4 regions of the Mesorhizobium sp. M8A.F.Ca.ET.057.01.1.1 genome follow, and region 1 is predicted to be linked to each of the others. Evidence: predicted binding sites of a transcription regulator. Region 1 holds the regulator's gene; each other region holds the start of a gene.

The links. The regulator LexA, encoded in region 1, represses DNA repair genes until DNA is damaged. The targets are predictions, from matches to a motif close to TGTTCNNNNTGTGTTCNG.
Region 2: a site for LexA is predicted at 2,166-2,183, ahead of EJ077_RS29525 (YifB family Mg chelatase-like AAA ATPase). Genes of this name have one in related genera too.
Region 3: a site for LexA is predicted at 1,964-1,981, ahead of parE (DNA topoisomerase IV subunit B). Genes of this name have one in related genera too.
Region 4: a site for LexA is predicted at 2,823-2,840, ahead of EJ077_RS20500 (sel1 repeat family protein). Genes of this name have one in related genera too.

Annotation. Positions count from the first base shown of each region.
Region 1 covers NZ_CP034454.1:3,202,184-3,206,276, reverse strand. The annotation lists gene EJ077_RS14965 (GntR family transcriptional regulator) at 1-770, shown strand, start outside; gene lexA (transcriptional repressor LexA) at 1,182-1,925, shown strand; gene EJ077_RS14955 (ComEC/Rec2 family competence protein) at 1,919-4,093, opposite strand, start outside.
Region 2 covers NZ_CP034454.1:6,216,968-6,221,060, forward strand. The annotation lists gene EJ077_RS29520 (malate synthase G) at 1-493, shown strand, start outside; gene EJ077_RS29525 (YifB family Mg chelatase-like AAA ATPase) at 542-2,074, opposite strand; gene EJ077_RS29530 (class I SAM-dependent DNA methyltransferase) at 2,302-2,910, opposite strand; gene EJ077_RS29535 (hypothetical protein) at 2,943-3,110, opposite strand; partial or broken gene EJ077_RS29540 (LysR substrate-binding domain-containing protein) at 3,213-4,093, shown strand, end outside.
Region 3 covers NZ_CP034454.1:2,977,386-2,981,478, forward strand. The annotation lists gene parE (DNA topoisomerase IV subunit B) at 1-1,893, opposite strand, end outside; gene cpaB (Flp pilus assembly protein CpaB) at 2,131-3,057, shown strand; gene EJ077_RS13925 (type II and III secretion system protein family protein) at 3,148-4,093, shown strand, end outside.
Region 4 covers NZ_CP034454.1:4,275,694-4,279,786, forward strand. The annotation lists gene EJ077_RS20490 (acetyl/propionyl/methylcrotonyl-CoA carboxylase subunit alpha) at 1-806, shown strand, start outside; gene EJ077_RS20495 (branched-chain amino acid ABC transporter substrate-binding protein) at 888-2,009, opposite strand; gene EJ077_RS20500 (sel1 repeat family protein) at 2,434-2,700, opposite strand; gene EJ077_RS20505 (DUF2147 domain-containing protein) at 3,139-3,480, shown strand; gene EJ077_RS20510 (hypothetical protein) at 3,692-3,847, shown strand; gene EJ077_RS20515 (hypothetical protein) at 3,887-4,081, shown strand.

The sequences.
Region 1 (4,093 bases):
AGGACAAAACGAGCTCCACAAAGACGGAGGCAGCCTATCAGCTGTTGCGGCGCGATATCCTGACCACGCGCCTCATGCCCGGCGCCCCGCTGAAGCTGAGTGCGCTACGAGGGACCTATGGCGTCGGCTGGACGCCGTTACGCGAAGCCTTGTCGCGGCTCGAGGCCGAACGCCTGGTCACCGCCATCAGCAACCGCGGTTTTACCGTGGCTCCGGTGTCGCGAGCCGAACTGGAGGACCTGGCGCGCGCCAGGATGGTGGTCGAGATCCCGCTGTTCCTCGAATCGATGGAGAAAGGCGGCAAGGAGTGGGAGGATGCCGTGGTCACCGCCCACTACCGGCTCTCCCGTTGCAAGACCGCGGTCGACGATCCCTCGGATGCGGCCGTCGACAAATGGGACGAGAATCACGAGGCTTTCCATGCGGCGTTGCTGAGCGCCGCCACATGCGATTGGCTGCTGCGTTTCCGCTCGACGATCTCGGATCAACTGCGGCGGCATCATCGTTTTCTTGGTCTGGCGCCGACATTGCGGGCCGCGGCCGGCCTCAAGGATGGCTACGAAGAGGCGATGGAGGCACTGCGCGAAGCGATTGCGATCGAACATCATACCGCGATTATGGAAGCGGCACTCGATCGTGACGTCGAGCGGGCCAAGGCACTGATGGCGGCCCATATCGGCTACACCCTGCACGTCTATGTCCACAGCGAAGACAGCGGCGCTACCAAATACGCCGCCCGCGCCGGCAGCTTGAAAGCGGGTTCGGGATGACTTCGGCGCTTCCGCGACACCTATTCGCACGCGCTGGTCGCAGGGGGCCGGACGCCTGGGTCCATCGCAGCCCCGAGGCCACCAGTCGTTGGCGTTTTGGTTTCGTTTCGTTCCGCGAGTAGCGGACCGATAAACTATACGATCCGACCGGCAAAAGCCTTCCGAAATGGCTGATGCCAAGTCTGGGCAGAGGATGGGCCACAGCCTATTAACCATAACGATTTCAATGAGCCTGCCGATGGCGGAAAAGGTCGGTTTCGGCGCGCGGTCACGGACAAAAAACTTCAGACGCCTTAACAACTTCATTAAACTTTAAACGGTTGCGGAACACAACTGGAACAGATAGTGTTTGTTCTGGGTTTGTTTTTTCGATTCCGGTTCAGACCTTCGTTCAATGCCTTGGGGGCCGCCATGCTGACACGCAAGCAACATGAACTGCTGATGTTTATCCACGAACGGCTCAAGGAAAGCGGGATACCGCCCTCCTTCGACGAGATGAAGGAAGCGCTCGATCTTGCCTCCAAATCCGGGATTCATCGCCTGATCACGGCGCTGGAGGAACGCGGCTTCATTCGCCGGCTACCCAATCGGGCGCGTGCGCTGGAAGTGCTGCGGCTTCCGGATTCGATCGCGCCCGGCCTGAACGCGGCGAAGAAATTCTCGCCAAGCGTCATCCAGGGCAGCCTTGGTCAAAACAATCTTGGCCGCCAGCTCAAGCCCGTGACGGCCCCTTCGCGCCTGCCTGCCGCCGGCAATGACGACGATGCGGTTTCAGCCGTGTCCATCCCGGTCATGGGCCGTATCGCCGCCGGTGTGCCGATCGATGCCATCCAGCATCAGACCCATTCGATCTCGGTGCCGCCGGATATGATCATGGGCGGCGAGCACTATGCGCTGGAGGTCAAGGGCGACTCGATGATCGAGGCCGGTATCTTCGACGGCGACACGGTCATCATCCGCAATGCCGATACGGCAAGTCCGGGCGAAATCATCGTGGCGCTGGTCGACGAGGAGGAAGCGACGCTGAAGCGGTTCCGCCGTAAAGGCGCCTCGATCGCGCTCGAAGCCGCCAATCCCGCCTATGAAACGCGCATTTTCGGGCCGGACCGGGTCAAGGTACAAGGCAAGCTTGTCGGGCTGATCAGGCGCTACTGAGACGGTTTGCCATCGGACTTGTCGGGCTTTTTATAGGGCGGCAGCCCCCTCGCCTCGCGTGAGAATTTTCGCTGCTCGTGCCAGGGCCGGTATGGTCCCTCGACAGCGAATTCGATCGCAGCCGGAGTTGTAGCCGACTGGGGATCGAAGAAGACGGCAGCACTTCCCTTGCGGGCGAGTTGCCGTTTCGTGACGACGAGAACCAGCGGATTGTGGCAGGCGTCATAGGCGGTCGCATCATTGACGACGATCAGGTCGGCGAAAGCGCAGGCTTTCCAGGTGTTCTTGCGATCCTCGACATAGGCTACGATCGCGCCGGAAGGGTGCCTGGCAAGGCAAAGGCCTTCGCGGCAATAGAACGGCGATCCCTGCGGCAGGTCGGTGGGAGCGGCAATATCGAATTGCCCGTCCGCCTTGTCGAACATTTCCGGTTTGACGATTGTTTCGGAGATCAGAGCGCGTTTCCAGTTGTCGGCTGCGAATTCGTTCGGACGTTCCCGGTTGACGGCCAGTTCGCCATTGCCGATCGGCAGGGCGACCAGCCGCGCGTCTTCCGAGATCAGCACATCGGGCGTGCGTATGTCCGACACAGTCAACAGACCGGCAAGTGCGAATGGCAGCGCCGCGAGCCGCAGCCAGGTCGTCGCCATCGTCGCGATGACCAGCGCGACGGCCACCAGCAGCACGGATTGCTGCGAGATCAGCCCTACCCCATCGATTGGCGAGCGCTCCGATATCCATGACGATACGGCGATCATCGCTGTCAGGCCTTTACCCATCACGTAGAGAAACGGACCGTCGGCACCGAAGGGCATCGCCAGCGAACTGAGGACCGCAAAAGGCATGACGACCAGCGACACGATCGGCATGACGGCCAGATTGGCGAACAGGCTGAGCGGCGACACCCGCTGGAAATGCCAGATGGCGAACAGCGCCGTCGCGCTACCGGCGATGATGGACGTCATGGCCAATCCACCTGTCGCCAGCAGGAATTTTCGCATCAGGAACCCGGGAAGGGATCGCTTCGGCGGCGGTGGCTTCGTCTTGCCCGCATGGTGGTCCGCCCAGCCGGCATAGGCGCCAACCAGGGCCGCTGTTGCCGCGAACGACATCTGGAAGCTCGGGCCGACGACCTCGTGCGGGGAAACCAGGATGACGGCGATCGCCGAGATCGCCAGGTTGCGCATGGTGAGCGCCGCGCGATCGAACAAGACGGCGATCAGCATCACCGCCAACATGATGAAGCTGCGTTCTGCCGCTACGACGACCCCGGAAATGACGAGATAGGCGGCGATCGAGAAAAGTGCGGCGGCGGCAGCATATTTCTTCACCGGCCGGCGCGCGGAAAAGTCTGGAAACAGCGCGAAGGCACCGCGCAGCAGACCCATGATGGTGCCGGCGACCAGCGCCATATGCAATCCGGAAATCGAGATGATGTGATAGATGCCGGTACGCCGCATCGCTTCGTTGATTTCATCGGGAATGCCGGCGCGCACGCCGACGATCAGCGCCGCCGCGATCTCGCCTTCGGCGCCACCAATGCTGCCCCTGATGTGGTCGGCGATGGCTTCGCGGGCATTTTCGATGCCTGAAAAAAGGCGTGCCGACAGCGGCATCTCACCATCGTCGGTAGCGACAACCGTTGGATTACCGAGAAAGAAGCCGCTGCCGCCGATGCCTGCGAAATAGCTGTCGAAGGAGAAGTCGTAGCTGTCCGGCCGCACCGGACCGGTCGGCGGCAGCAGTTTGGCGTAGCCTGTGATAAGCGAGCCAGCGGTCATTTCCGGCGGTATCTTGCGTGCCGAAAGCCGGACCCTTTCCGGCGCATAGCGCAATTTCGGCCGGGCGGTCGAAATCACGTCCATGGTCAACCGGATGCGGCCGCTCTCCATCTCCTCGAGCGAGACCACGCGGCCGGTCAATTGAGTCGAGATTTCCGAACCCAGCATCCGGGTTCCTGCTCGCCATGTTTCGACCTTCGCCGCGAGCAGGCCCAACGCGCACAACAGCACTGCCATGAAACACAGATGGGTTTTCGGCCAGGAGCGCGAGACGAACGCACAGGTCGCCGCCAGCACCATGACCGCGACGGGCTTTGCAAAATCGGGCTCGGTCGCCAGCGAAAAGTAGCCGATCGCCCCGACGGCCAGGCAGACCGGCACCAGCAG
Region 2 (4,093 bases), 3.0 Mb from region 1:
GGCGGCGCTGAAGAGCCGGCCGAAGGCGAAACTCGACGACATCCTGTCGGTGCCGGTGGCGGTGCGGCCAAACTGGACGCCCGACGAGATCCAGCGCGAACTCGACAACAATTCGCAAGGCATCCTGGGCTATGTCGTGCGCTGGATCGACCAGGGCGTCGGCTGCTCGAAAGTGCCTGACATCAACGATGTCGGCCTGATGGAAGACCGCGCCACGCTGCGCATCTCCTCGCAGCACATCGCCAACTGGCTGCGCCACAAGGTCTGCTCGGAAATCCAGGTCAGGGATTCATTGCAGCGCATGGCCGCCATCGTCGATCTGCAGAATGTCGGCGATCCGCTCTACCAGCCGATGGCGCCGGATTTCGACAATTCCATCGCCTTCCAGGCCGCCTGCGACCTGGTGTTCAAGGGAACCAGCCAGCCGAACGGCTATACGGAGCCGGTGTTGCATAGGCGGCGGCTGGAGCTGAAGGCGCGCGCATCGGCCTGAAGGATCGTCTGGCGCAGCGTCCCCCCGCTCCCTTGAGGGGAGGAAAGCTCACGCCGCCTGCGCCACGCGCTCCGCACTCATGCGATAGGAAATCGCCTCGGCCAGATGGATGCGGCCAACGGTCTCGCTGGCGTCGAGATCGGCGAGCGTGCGCGCCACTTTCAACACCCGGTGGTAGGCCCGTGCGGAAAAAGCGAGTTTTTCGCTGGCGTCCTTGAGCAGGGACAGGCCGGCGGCATCGGGCATGGCGATCGCCTCGATGACAGCCGGCGCGCAATGCGCGTTGGTAGTGGCGCTGTTGACGCCGAGCCGTTCGAAGCGCTCGCGCTGGAGCGTGCGCGCGCGGCCGACGCGGAGTAAAACGTCAGCACTCTTCTCCGCCCGGTCGGGCCGGATCAGGTCGCTGGCCGAGACCGCCGGCACTTCGATCCTGAGATCGATGCGGTCGAGCAGCGGTCCTGAGATGCGCGCTTGATAGTCGGTGCGGCAACGCTCGCCGCGTATGCAACGATAACCCGGCTCGCCGGCCATGCCGCAGCGGCACGGGTTCATCGCCGCCACCAGCTGGATGCGCGCCGGATAGGTGACGCGGTGGTTGGCACGCGCGATCATGCAGTCGCCGGTCTCCAGCGGCTGGCGCAGCGCATCGAGCGTCTGCGGCGTGAATTCGGGGAACTCGTCGAGGAACAGCACGCCGTGATGCGCCAGCGATACTTCGCCCGGCCGGGCGCGCATGCCGCCGCCGACCATCGCCGCCATCGAGGCCGAATGGTGCGGCGCGCGGAATGGCCGGCGGTCGGTCAGCTTGCCTTCGCCGAGCTCGCCGGCCACCGAGGCTATCATCGAGACCTCCAGGAGCTCCTTCGGCGCCAGCGGCGGCAGGATCGACGGCAGCCGTTGCGCCAGCATCGATTTTCCAGAGCCGGGCGGACCGACCATCAGCAGGTTGTGGCCACCGGCGGCGGCCACTTCCAGCGCCCGTTTGGCCGTCTCCTGGCCCTTGATGTCGGCGAGGTCGGGCAGGTCGCGCGGCGCGGCGCGGATGCCGGCCTCGGGCCGCGACAGCACCTGCGTGCCGCGAAAGTGATTGGCGACGGCAATCAGGCTGCGAGGCGCCAATATATCGAAATCGGCGCCGGCCCAGGCTGCTTCCGGCCCGCAGGCGAACGGGCAGATTAAGCCCTTGCCCTCCGCATTGGCGCCAATCGCCGCCGGCAGCGCGCCGGCCACGGCGGTAATCGTGCCGTCGAGCGACAATTCGCCGAGGACGACATAGCCGGCCAGCATGTCGCCAGGAATGGCGCCAAGGGCGGCCATCAGGCCAAGCGCGATCGGCAGATCGTAGTGGCTGCCTTCCTTCGGCAGATCGGCCGGCGCCAGGTTAACGGTGACCTTTTTCGATGGCATCGACAGGCCCGACGCGTGCAGCGCCGCCTGCACCCGCTCTCGGCTCTCGGCCACCGCCTTGTCGGGCAGGCCGACGATCTGGATGCCGACCTTGCCGGGCGCGATCATCACCTGCACGTCGACCGGCACGGCCTCGATGCCCTGGAAAGCGACCGTACGAACCCGCGCCACCATTTTTTTGCCCCCGATGCCGTCTTTCCTCAGCCTTTGTGAACAGGCCGCGAGGGACGTCAACGCAAGACAACCACAGATTTCAGACCAAGGCAAGAACAATACAGGAACAAAGAGAGGCGTGCCCATACCGTCGATTGAGCTCGCGGCTGCCTGCAAGGCGCCTCACCGTGCGCGTGACGATGCGAGCCGCGCAGGACGGGGGCGAAGGTTCCCGGAGTCTGTGCAGATCACGACGACCTCACCGCCAGAAAAGTGTTCCATCCCCGCTCCTTCCTGCCGACGCGGAAGCTGTGGCTGAGAACCTCCATGCCGGCGGCCTCGATGCGCGCCGCGAAGGCGTCCTTGCGCCAGTCGACTGTATGATATCTGCCGCCCGTTTCGCCGTCGCCGTCGCGCATCGAGACGACAAAGGCACCGCCGGGCCGCAACGCCCGCGCGATCTTCTCTAGAATCGGGTCGATCTGGTCGCGAGGCACATGGATCAGCACGGCAAGCGCCACCACCGCGTCATAGGGACCGCCAAGCTCGTCTGTGATCACGTCGAGCAGTTCGCCTGTCTTGCCGCGTGCTGCCTGCAGTTCGAGAAAGCGCCGCGTCGCGTCGGTCCGCCGGACCTCGACACCAAGGCCCTCCAGGAAGTCCGCATCGCGGCCTGGTCCGGACCCGATCTCCAGGATTTGGCCGCCCGGCCCGGCGACCGCCGCGGCGCGCCTGAGCGCGGCCTGGTCATTCGGATGGGGGACATGTCCGACAATCTCTTCATAACGGACCGCGTAGTCCTCATACGACTCGATCGTTCGCCGGCTCTGCGCCAGGGCTTTCGCGGGTACGGTCATTGTTCTCTCCTGTCTCCCTCCGCCAATCGTGCCTAGCGGATACTGCCATAAGGCGGGTGGCCGTCGAGCAGGCCGATGTCGCGCTTGAAGTGGTCGGACAGTGCGCGCTGGTCGAGCAGGCGGCGCGACCGCGATCGGAAGGGAGCGACGAAGAGGTCTAGGATCGGATGACGGACTGTGACGCGCGTGGAGGTGTTCATGCCATGTCCTTTCGGGTTCGGTTGATGGTTTGAGTGTGCGCTTGCCGGCACTTGGTTTCCAATCGAACGTCGCGTATCATGCATCAACAGGATTGATGTGTGATGAGCTGGGACCTGCCGCCTTTGGGCGCCATCAGGGTGTTTGAAGCCGCATCGCGGCTAGGCAGCTTCACCAAGGCGGCCGAGGAACTCGGCATGACCCAGTCGGCGGCGAGCTATCAGATCAAGGTGCTGGAAGAACGCGCAGGAACGCCTGCTTTTCATAAGAAAAACAAGGCAGATAGAGCTAACCGAGGCCGGCGAGCAACTGGCGCCGCACGCCACTGGCGCCTTCTCGGCCCTGGCCGATGCCTGGCTGGCGACCAAGGGCGGCGCCACCGGTGTGCTCTCCGTCACCACGGTCCAGACCTTCGCATCGACCTGGCTGGCCGTGCGCCTTGGAGCATTCCAGCTGATGCATCCGGACCTCGCGGTGAAGGTCGACACATCGTCCCGGCTGGCCGATTTCGCTCGCGACGGCATGGATATCGGCATTCGCACCGGCACCGGAAAATGGCCGGGGCTTGGAGCCCATTATCTCTTCAAGGCCGACTACACGCCGATGCTCAGCCCGAGGCTGGTGGCGAGCGTGGGAGGCATCCGCCGTCCCGAAGATCTCTACAAGCTGCCGCTATGCTGTTCGACCGACCCCTGGTGGAAGATCTGGTTCGAAGCAGCCGGCGCCCGCTTCGAGCCCGATCGCATCATAGCCGGCCCGGAGCTGGGCACGCAGGCCTATGAGGCGATGGCGGCACTGACGGATCAGGGCGTCGCCATCCTCACCTGCAACCTCTACAGCTCATTGCTGGCGACGGGACAGCTGGTCCAGCCGTTCGAGGCCCTGGGGTCCGACGGCGACGGCTACTGGCTGGTGCATTCCGAAAGCCGCCGCAACACCCCCAAGATCAGACTGTTCAGGGACTGGGTGCTGGCCGAGACGGCCG
Region 3 (4,093 bases), 220 kb from region 1:
GGTCTCCTTGAGCTGCGAGGCCATCATTTCGCCCAGGCCCTTGAAGCGGCCGAGCTCGACCTTGCCGCGCCCGGTGAATTCGGTGCGCAGAAGCTCGTCCTTGTGCGCGTCGTCGCGGGCATAGGCGACCTTGCCGCCTTGCCTGATCGAGTAAAGCGGCGGCACCGCCAGATAGAGATGGCCGCCGCGTACCAGTGCCGGCATCTCCTGGTAGAAAAAGGTGATCAGCAGCGAAGCAATGTGGGCGCCGTCGACGTCGGCGTCGGTCATGATGATCACGCGATCGTAGCGCAAATCCTCGTCGCGATATTTTGACCGGGTGCCGCAGCCAAGCGCCTGGATCAGGTCCGATATCTGCTGGTTGGCGGCCAGCTTGTCATTGCCGGCGCTGGCGACGTTGAGGATTTTTCCGCGCAGCGGCAAGACGGCCTGGCTGGCACGGTCGCGCGCCTGCTTGGCCGAGCCACCGGCCGAATCGCCTTCGACGATGAAGAGTTCGGCACCTGCCGCCGCGTTCTGCGTGCAGTCGGCGAGCTTGCCCGGCAAGCGCAGCTTGCGCACCGCGCTCTTGCGCGACACCTCTTTTTCCTGGCGGCGGCGCACCCGTTCGTCGGCGCGCGCGATCACCCAGTCGAGCAGCTTCGAGGCTTCCTGCGGATTGTCGGCCAGCCAATGGTCGAACGGGTCGCGGATCGCGGTCTCGACGATGCGTATCGCTTCGATCGTCGCCAGCCTGTCCTTGGTCTGGCCGACGAATTCCGGCTCGCGGATGAACACCGACAGCATGCCGGCGGCCGAGATCATGACATCTTCCGAAGTGACGATCGAGGCGCGCTTGTTGCCGACGAGGTCGGCATAGGCGCGCAGGCCGCGCGTCAGCACGTTGCGGAAGCCGGCCTCGTGCGTGCCGCCTTCACCGGTTGGAATGGTGTTGCAGTAGGAATTGATGAAGCCGTCGCCGCCGAACCAGGTGACTGCCCATTCGAGCGAGCCATGGCCGCCTTGCCTGTCGCTCTTGCCGGCGAAGATTTCGCGCGTCACCTGGAATTCGTCGCCGAGCGACGCTTTCAGATAATCCTTGAGGCCACCGGGAAAATGGAATTCCGCCTTGGCCGGCGTCTGATCCTTTTCCTTGATGAGGGAAGGATCGCAGGTCCAGCGGATTTCGACGCCGCCGAACAGATAGGCCTTCGAGCGTGTCATGCGGTAGAGCCGCGCCGGCTCGAAGGCCGCGCCCTTGCCGAAGATCTGCTCGTCGGGATGGAAACGCGTCCTGGTGCCGCGGCGGTTGTGCACTTCGCCGAGGTGCTCCAGACCGCTTACCGGAATGCCACGTGAAAAGCGTTGGCGATAAAGCTGGCGGCCACGCGCGACTTCGACCTCGAGATGGTCCGACAGGGCGTTGACCACGGAAACGCCGACGCCGTGCAGGCCACCGGAGGTCTCATAGACCTTGGAATCGAACTTGCCGCCCGAATGCAGCGTCGTCATGATCACTTCGAGCGCAGGCTTCTTGAATTTCGGATGCGGATCGACCGGGATGCCACGGCCATTGTCGGTGACCGTGAGATAGCCGTCGGCCGAAAGCTCGACATCGATGAAGGTGGCGTGGCCGGCAACCGCTTCGTCCATCGAGTTGTCGATGACCTCGGCGAACAGATGGTGCATCGCCTTGTCGTCGGTGCCGCCGATATACATGCCCGGCCGGCGGCGCACCGGCTCCAGGCCTTCGAGCACCTCGATGTCGGCGGCGCTGTAACCCTCGCTGCCATCCTTGGCCGCGGCCGGGCGCCTGGCGGCCGCTTGCACCAGCGGATCCGCTGGGCGCGCCGGGGTGCGAACCGGCTGCGGCTGCTTGTCCATGTTGCCGAAGAGATCGTTGTTGTCGTCCATGCCAACCATAGGGTCCGGTGCTGCGAATCACCCGTCGATACTGCCACGCTTTTCGGCGCCAGGCGACGGAGGTTCCTGTTACGTTCGCGGATTTAACCCCTCTTACCCTAAAACCATTCGATAACCAAGCGGGCGGAAATAGGTCGAATGCCACCGCACAAGATTCCTGATTCTTTAACAATGCGGACTAGCGTGAGCCCAACATAACAAGAAACTGCGGGCGTCAGGGGTTTAGGTGTGAGGGGCAAGGCCATAACGATGATCGGCATCGCCGCCGTGTTCGGCGCGATCTCGATCTTTGCCGCGGATTTCTGGGTCAAGAGCCAGGCCAAGGCCGATGCCCAGGAGAAGACGGCCTCGATCGCCGCTCCGGCCGCCCCCAGGATCGAATTCAAGACGATCGTGGTGGCGACCGCGCCGTTGCGTTATGGCATGGAGCTCGATCGCACCAAGCTCAGCGAAATCCCGTGGCCGCAGGATTCCCTGCCGCAGGGCGCCTTTGCAACCATCGACGGGTTGCTCGGCGAGGGTGGCCGGGTCGTGCTGTCGGCGATCGAGGTCAACGAGCCGGTGCTGTTGACCAAGCTGTCGGGACCGAACGGCCGCGCTACGCTGTCCAATATGCTGACGCCCGGAATGCGGGCGGTCACCATCCGCACCGACGAGATCGCCGGCGTCGGTGGCTTCGTCACGCCGGGCGACCGGGTCGATGTCGTGTTGACCCGCGATGCCGGCGAAATCCAGGAAGTCGCCAAGAACGCGCAAGGCGCGGCCGGTTCGACCATCACCTCGGAAATCGTCGTCGCCGACGCCAAGGTGCTGAGCGTCGGGCAGGGCGCCGACGAGCGCCAGACGACGCCGCAGGTGGCCAATTCCGTGACCATCGAGGTGACGAGCGACGGCGCGCAGAAAGTGGCGCTGGCCCGCACCGTCGGCACGCTGTCGCTTTCGCTGCGCTCCGCCAGCGAAGGCGGCGACGGCAAGAACGGCGTCACCACCATCTCTTCCTTCGGCGGATCCGTGGCTTCCAAGGCCCAGGCCGCGGCCGGCTCCCTGTTCGATGCCATCGTCAAGGAGCCGGAGAAGCCGAAGTTCAAGACGGTGATCGTGACACGCGGCACGCAGGCCGAGGAATACAAGGTTCCTTCGCGGGATCAGAAGTAAAGACCGGTGGGGACCGGGCGGGACGGGATCATGGTGATGCATACCCTATATCGAATGACGGATCGGTTGCGTTTCGTGCGCGCCCTGGCGATGGCGGCTTCACTGGTCGCGAGCGGCATGCTCGCCTTCGCCGGCGCGGCCAAGGCGGACAATGACATCGTCCATGTCTCGTCGACCAGAAATGCGTCGATCAAGGTCGCCAAGGGCAAACCCAGGACGATCATGACGAGCGCGGCCTTCTACCAGATCGTCATCGGCGATCCGGAGATCGCCAACGTCAATCCGCTGACCGACAAATCCTTCTATGTGCTGGGCAACAATCTCGGCACCACCGGCATTGCGCTGTTCGACGAGAACAAGCAGCTCGTCGGCACCATCGACATCGAAGTGACGCTTGACACCGACCAATTGGCGAGCACCATCCGCGCCAGCGTGCCGGACGCCAAGATCAAGGTCGGCTCGGCCAATGGCCGCGTGGTGCTTTCGGGCGAGGCTGATGACGCGGTCGCCGCCGAAAAGGCAAACAAGATCGCCACCCGCTTCTCCGGCAATGAGGAGGTGATCAATTCGGTCAATATCTCCTCGTCGCAGCAGGTTCAGCTCAACGTCCGCTTCGTCGAGATCAACCGCCAGGCCGGTCAGGATCTGGGCGCGAAATACAGCGCCAATTTCGCCTACGGCTTCGGCGGTCGCGATGTCTCTCTCGACCCGGGCTCGCTGCCGGCGGCCGGCACCGGCGAGATCATCGGCCGGCTGCTGTCCAATGGCGTCTCGATCGATATCGCCATCAAGGCGCTGGAGGAGCGCGGCCTTGCCCGAAGGCTGGCCGAACCGAACCTGATCGCCCGCTCCGGCGAAACGGCGAGCTTTCTCGCCGGCGGCGAATTCCCCATCCCGGTTTCCGAAGACAACGGCAAGATCTCCGTCAGCTACAAGAAATACGGCGTCAGCCTGGACTTTACGCCGACCGTGCTGAAGGACGGGTTGGTCAGCCTCGACATCGCGCCGGAAGTCTCCTCGATCGATGCGTCGGCAT
Region 4 (4,093 bases), 1.1 Mb from region 1:
TGATCGCGAAGCTGGTCATCCATTCCGGGGACAGGCGGGCGGCGCTGGAAGCGCTCCGCACCGCGCTCGCGCGAACCGAGATTGCCGGCTCCACCGTCAACACCGCTTTTCTTGCCGCTCTTGCCGCCGACCCGGATTTTGCGGCGGGAGACGTCGATACCGGCCTGATCGGCAGACACCAGGAGATGCTGACGGCGGTCGCGCCGCCGACCGGCGAAATCATCTCGGCTGCCGCGCTGGCGGCCTCGGGTGCCGGAGCATTGCCATCGTCGGACGACCCCTGGTCGTCGCTTGCCGGCTATGCGCATTTCCACGGCGTGGCGCGGCGCATGCGGCTGAAGTTCGGCGACGAGGCCATCCTGGCCAAGGTTTCAATGCGGCCGGACGGACGCTTTCAGGTGGCTCTCGATGCGCCGTATGACAGCACCAATTCGCATGACCTTCGGGCCGTTCCCCGCCTCGCCCGCTGGCCTGGCCACATCACCGTGTTCGAAGGCGCTGTCGGCTATACTTTCACCGTGCCGGATCCGCTGGCCAGGAGCGATGAAGCCGCTGCCGCCTCCGCCAGCCTGCGCGCGCCGATGCCGGGTCTCGTCAAGCTTGTGCGCGTGGCGAAAGGGGACGCCGTGACCAAGGGGCAAATTCTGCTGATCCTCGAAGCGATGAAGATGGAGCACACCATCGCCGCCCCGCATGACGGTGTGATCGCCGAGATCGCCGGGGAAGGGTCACAGGTCACCGACGGGGCGGTGCTGGTGCGGTTCATCGAGGACCAGAGCGCGTCGACCGCCACCACCGGCCGATAGACGGAGCGCATCGCGGACCGCAAACAGAAATGGCCGGGACGAACCCGGCCATTTCCTTGGACTATCCGATCGTCGGAGCGATTACTGCGCGATCGGGGCGTACTTGCCGTCATGCCACTGGTTGATGTCGTAGCTGGCATTCTTGAGGTCGCCCTTCTCGTCGAAGGTGACGTCGCCGACAACGGTGCTGATCGGCGTGCCGTTCTTCAACGCTTCGGCAACCTTGGCCGGATCGTCGCTGCCGGCACGCTTGATGCCTTCGGCGAAAGCCTGGACCACGGCGTAGGAAAACAGCGTGAAACCTTCCGGCACGAAGCCGCCGGCCTTGATCTTCTCGACGGCCGCCTTGGCTTCCGGCTTTGCCTGCGGATCCGACGGGAACACGAACATGGTGCCTTCGCCGGCCGGGCCGGCAACCTGCCAGAACTCCGGCGAGGCGATCGAGTCCGGCATGATCAGCTGGAACTTCAGGTTCTGTTCGGCCGACTGACGCAGGATCAGGCCAGCCTCAGGATGGTAGCCGCCGAAATAGACGACATCGGCCTTGAGATCCTTCAGCTTGGTGACAAGCGCCGAATAGTCCTTCTCGCCGGGGTTGATGGCGTCATAGTAGACTTCCTTGAGGCCACCGGTATTCATGGTTGCCCTGACGGCGTCAGCCACGCCCTGACCGTAGGCGCTCTTGTCGTGCAGGATGACCACATTCTTGCCGGCATACTTCTTGGCAATCCACGGGCCGATGAAGGCGCCCTGTGCGTCGTCACGCGTATAGAGGCGCATGATCGTCGGCCAGCCGGACTTGGCCGCAGCGTCGGTCAGCACCGGGTTCGAAGACGCCGGGCTCATCATCAGCGCACCGGCTTCGGCATAGACGGCCGAGGCCGGAATGCTCGAACCCGAGCAGGCATGACCGTCGATGAACTTGACGCCGTTGGCAATGATGCGGTTGGCGACCGAAACGGCCTGCTTGGGGTCGCACTGGTCGTCCTCGATGTCGAGCTTGATCATCGAGCCGTTGACGCCGCCCGCGGCATTGATGGCATCGGCCGCGGCCTTTGCGCCCTGTTTGAACTGATCGCCGATGGTCGCGAGCTGTCCGGTCATCGGGCCAACCACCGAGACGGTGATGTCGTCGGCGAACGCGACGGGCGCGCTCATCATCAGGCCGAAAATGGCCGCGCTCAAAATACCCATTTTTTTCATGACAATAGAACTCCTCCACTCACGCGCGGCCGCCCCGGCCGCGCTTCTTCCAGAGAGGCGGGACAATTTCATCCTTCACCGGGCCTGTCTAGGCGCATTGGCGCCGCTCGATTGGGCCTGCGCGGTCTCATCCACGCAAAAAGCCACGCCAGCCTTGTTCCGGCTGGTCGTGGCTTTTTGCCTGTCAGGCTGTTTCCCCGGCGCCCCCGCGCTGTGACCCAACCCACCTTCCCTGTCTTCCTGTTGGCCATGATGTTGCCGAAGCCCCGATTCAACTTCGGGATCATGGTCGCGCGGCTTGGACCTGTCGGCCTGCCGCATTCTTTTGTTGTTGGCCGGTGGCCTGGCTGTCTGCGCAGCCTTGTCCCTGTTGGCGCGACCGTCTTTTAGCGGTCTTGGCCGGAGCGTCCCCGTCTGGCGGAACTCAGTGCATGGTCATCCATTCGCGGGCTTCGCGCAGCGCCTTGGCGATCTCGACCTTCGACATGGCCGCCGAGAGTTCCGAGCGCAGTTCCGCGGCGCGGGCCGAACCCTTGATGGCGGCGATGTTGAACCATTTGTGGGCGGCAACGACATCGGTCTCGCAATCGCGGCCGGTCGCATACATCATGCCCAGTTCGAAAAGAATGTCGGCCTGGGCAGTTGCCCCCATGGCGCCGAAGCCTGCTTCAAGCATTTCAAAACGTGCCATTTTAGTCCCCTGTCTGGCTCCCGAGAGCTGCCTCCGTTTGTCTTGTCCGGGGCGCTCTTTCGATGCTTTCGAGAATGCCGCGCAGGCTTGAATCCGTCGTTAAATGGCGTGCTTAATTTGAGGAAAACAAAGCTAAAACAAGAGGTAAACACAGAAATTCGTTAAGGATACGAACCCAGCAATTCGGCTGGTTTTCGCCAAATTTGACGAAAATTTTCGGGGCCGCGATCAACACTCCGCTAACCACGGGAAACAAACACGACGGGGCGATCGTTTTCATTTCCGTCCCGGCAGGGTGAATTCAGGCGCTTTCAAAATGCCGAAGTCTTCCGTTGCGGCACCGCTTTTGTTTTGACGGAAGCTGGACTAGCTTACGTTTGCGTAAGCGGCAGTCCGGCGAGGCGGAGCATCCGGCCGGCCATCCAAACGGAGGAAGACATGTTTCGAAAAGTGAGCCTGGCCCTGGCGGCCACTTTGATGCTGAGCGGCGCGGCATGGGCCGATCCGATCGAGGGCAACTGGAAAACGCAGGCAGGCGACACCGCGGCCATTTCAGGCGGCGGTTCATTCTCCATCACGCTCAAGTCCGGTAAATATGCCGGCAAGACCATCGGCTCGCTCAAGGCGGCCGGCGACAACAAATATACCGGCAACATCACCGATCCGGCAAACGACAAGACCTATTCCGGCAAGGCGACATTGTCGGGTACCTCGCTCAAGATGAGCGGTTGCGTGCTCGGCGGACTGATCTGCAAGAGCCAGACCTGGCACAAGCTCTAAGCGTCCATCTCCTTGTGATCTCAAAACGGGGCCCGGCGGGTCCCGTTTTCGTTTTATCGACGCGCAGACCGTGGCCCTCGATGGCCGTACAGGCCGGCGACAGCCTGATCAGAGCCCGTCAATCAATTTGAACCGCAGATGAACGCCGGCATCAGAGCCGGTTCAGAGGCGTCAGGGCATTCTCCTGCGTGTTGAAGGAGACACGGACCCAATGCTTGCTCGCCGCTTCACCATCGTCTGCCTGCTGATGAGCCTGTTTGGGATGTTCTTCGCCATCCTTGTCGCCGAAGCGGCCCGTTCCCCCCGCTCCTGGGACGAAGCCGCCAGAATGTGCCACCTCGCTTGCCCGACCAGCCTTCGCCACTGAAACAGAGAACCAGACCTCGAAAAGAAAAGCACAGACATCATGAACCGCATCGCCGCCAATCTCGCCAAGACCCTCCGGCTCCTGCCGCGGGCGGCGCTTATTCTGGTGCTCCTGGCTGCTCCGGTCCTGGCGGTGCCGATGATGCGCGCCGATGCCGGCTCGACCATCGAGGCGCCGGCGCTCCGAAAGTCCGGCGTCGGGTTCGTGCTGCTGGTCAGCCTGCAGCGGGGTTGAAGAAAAATGGCG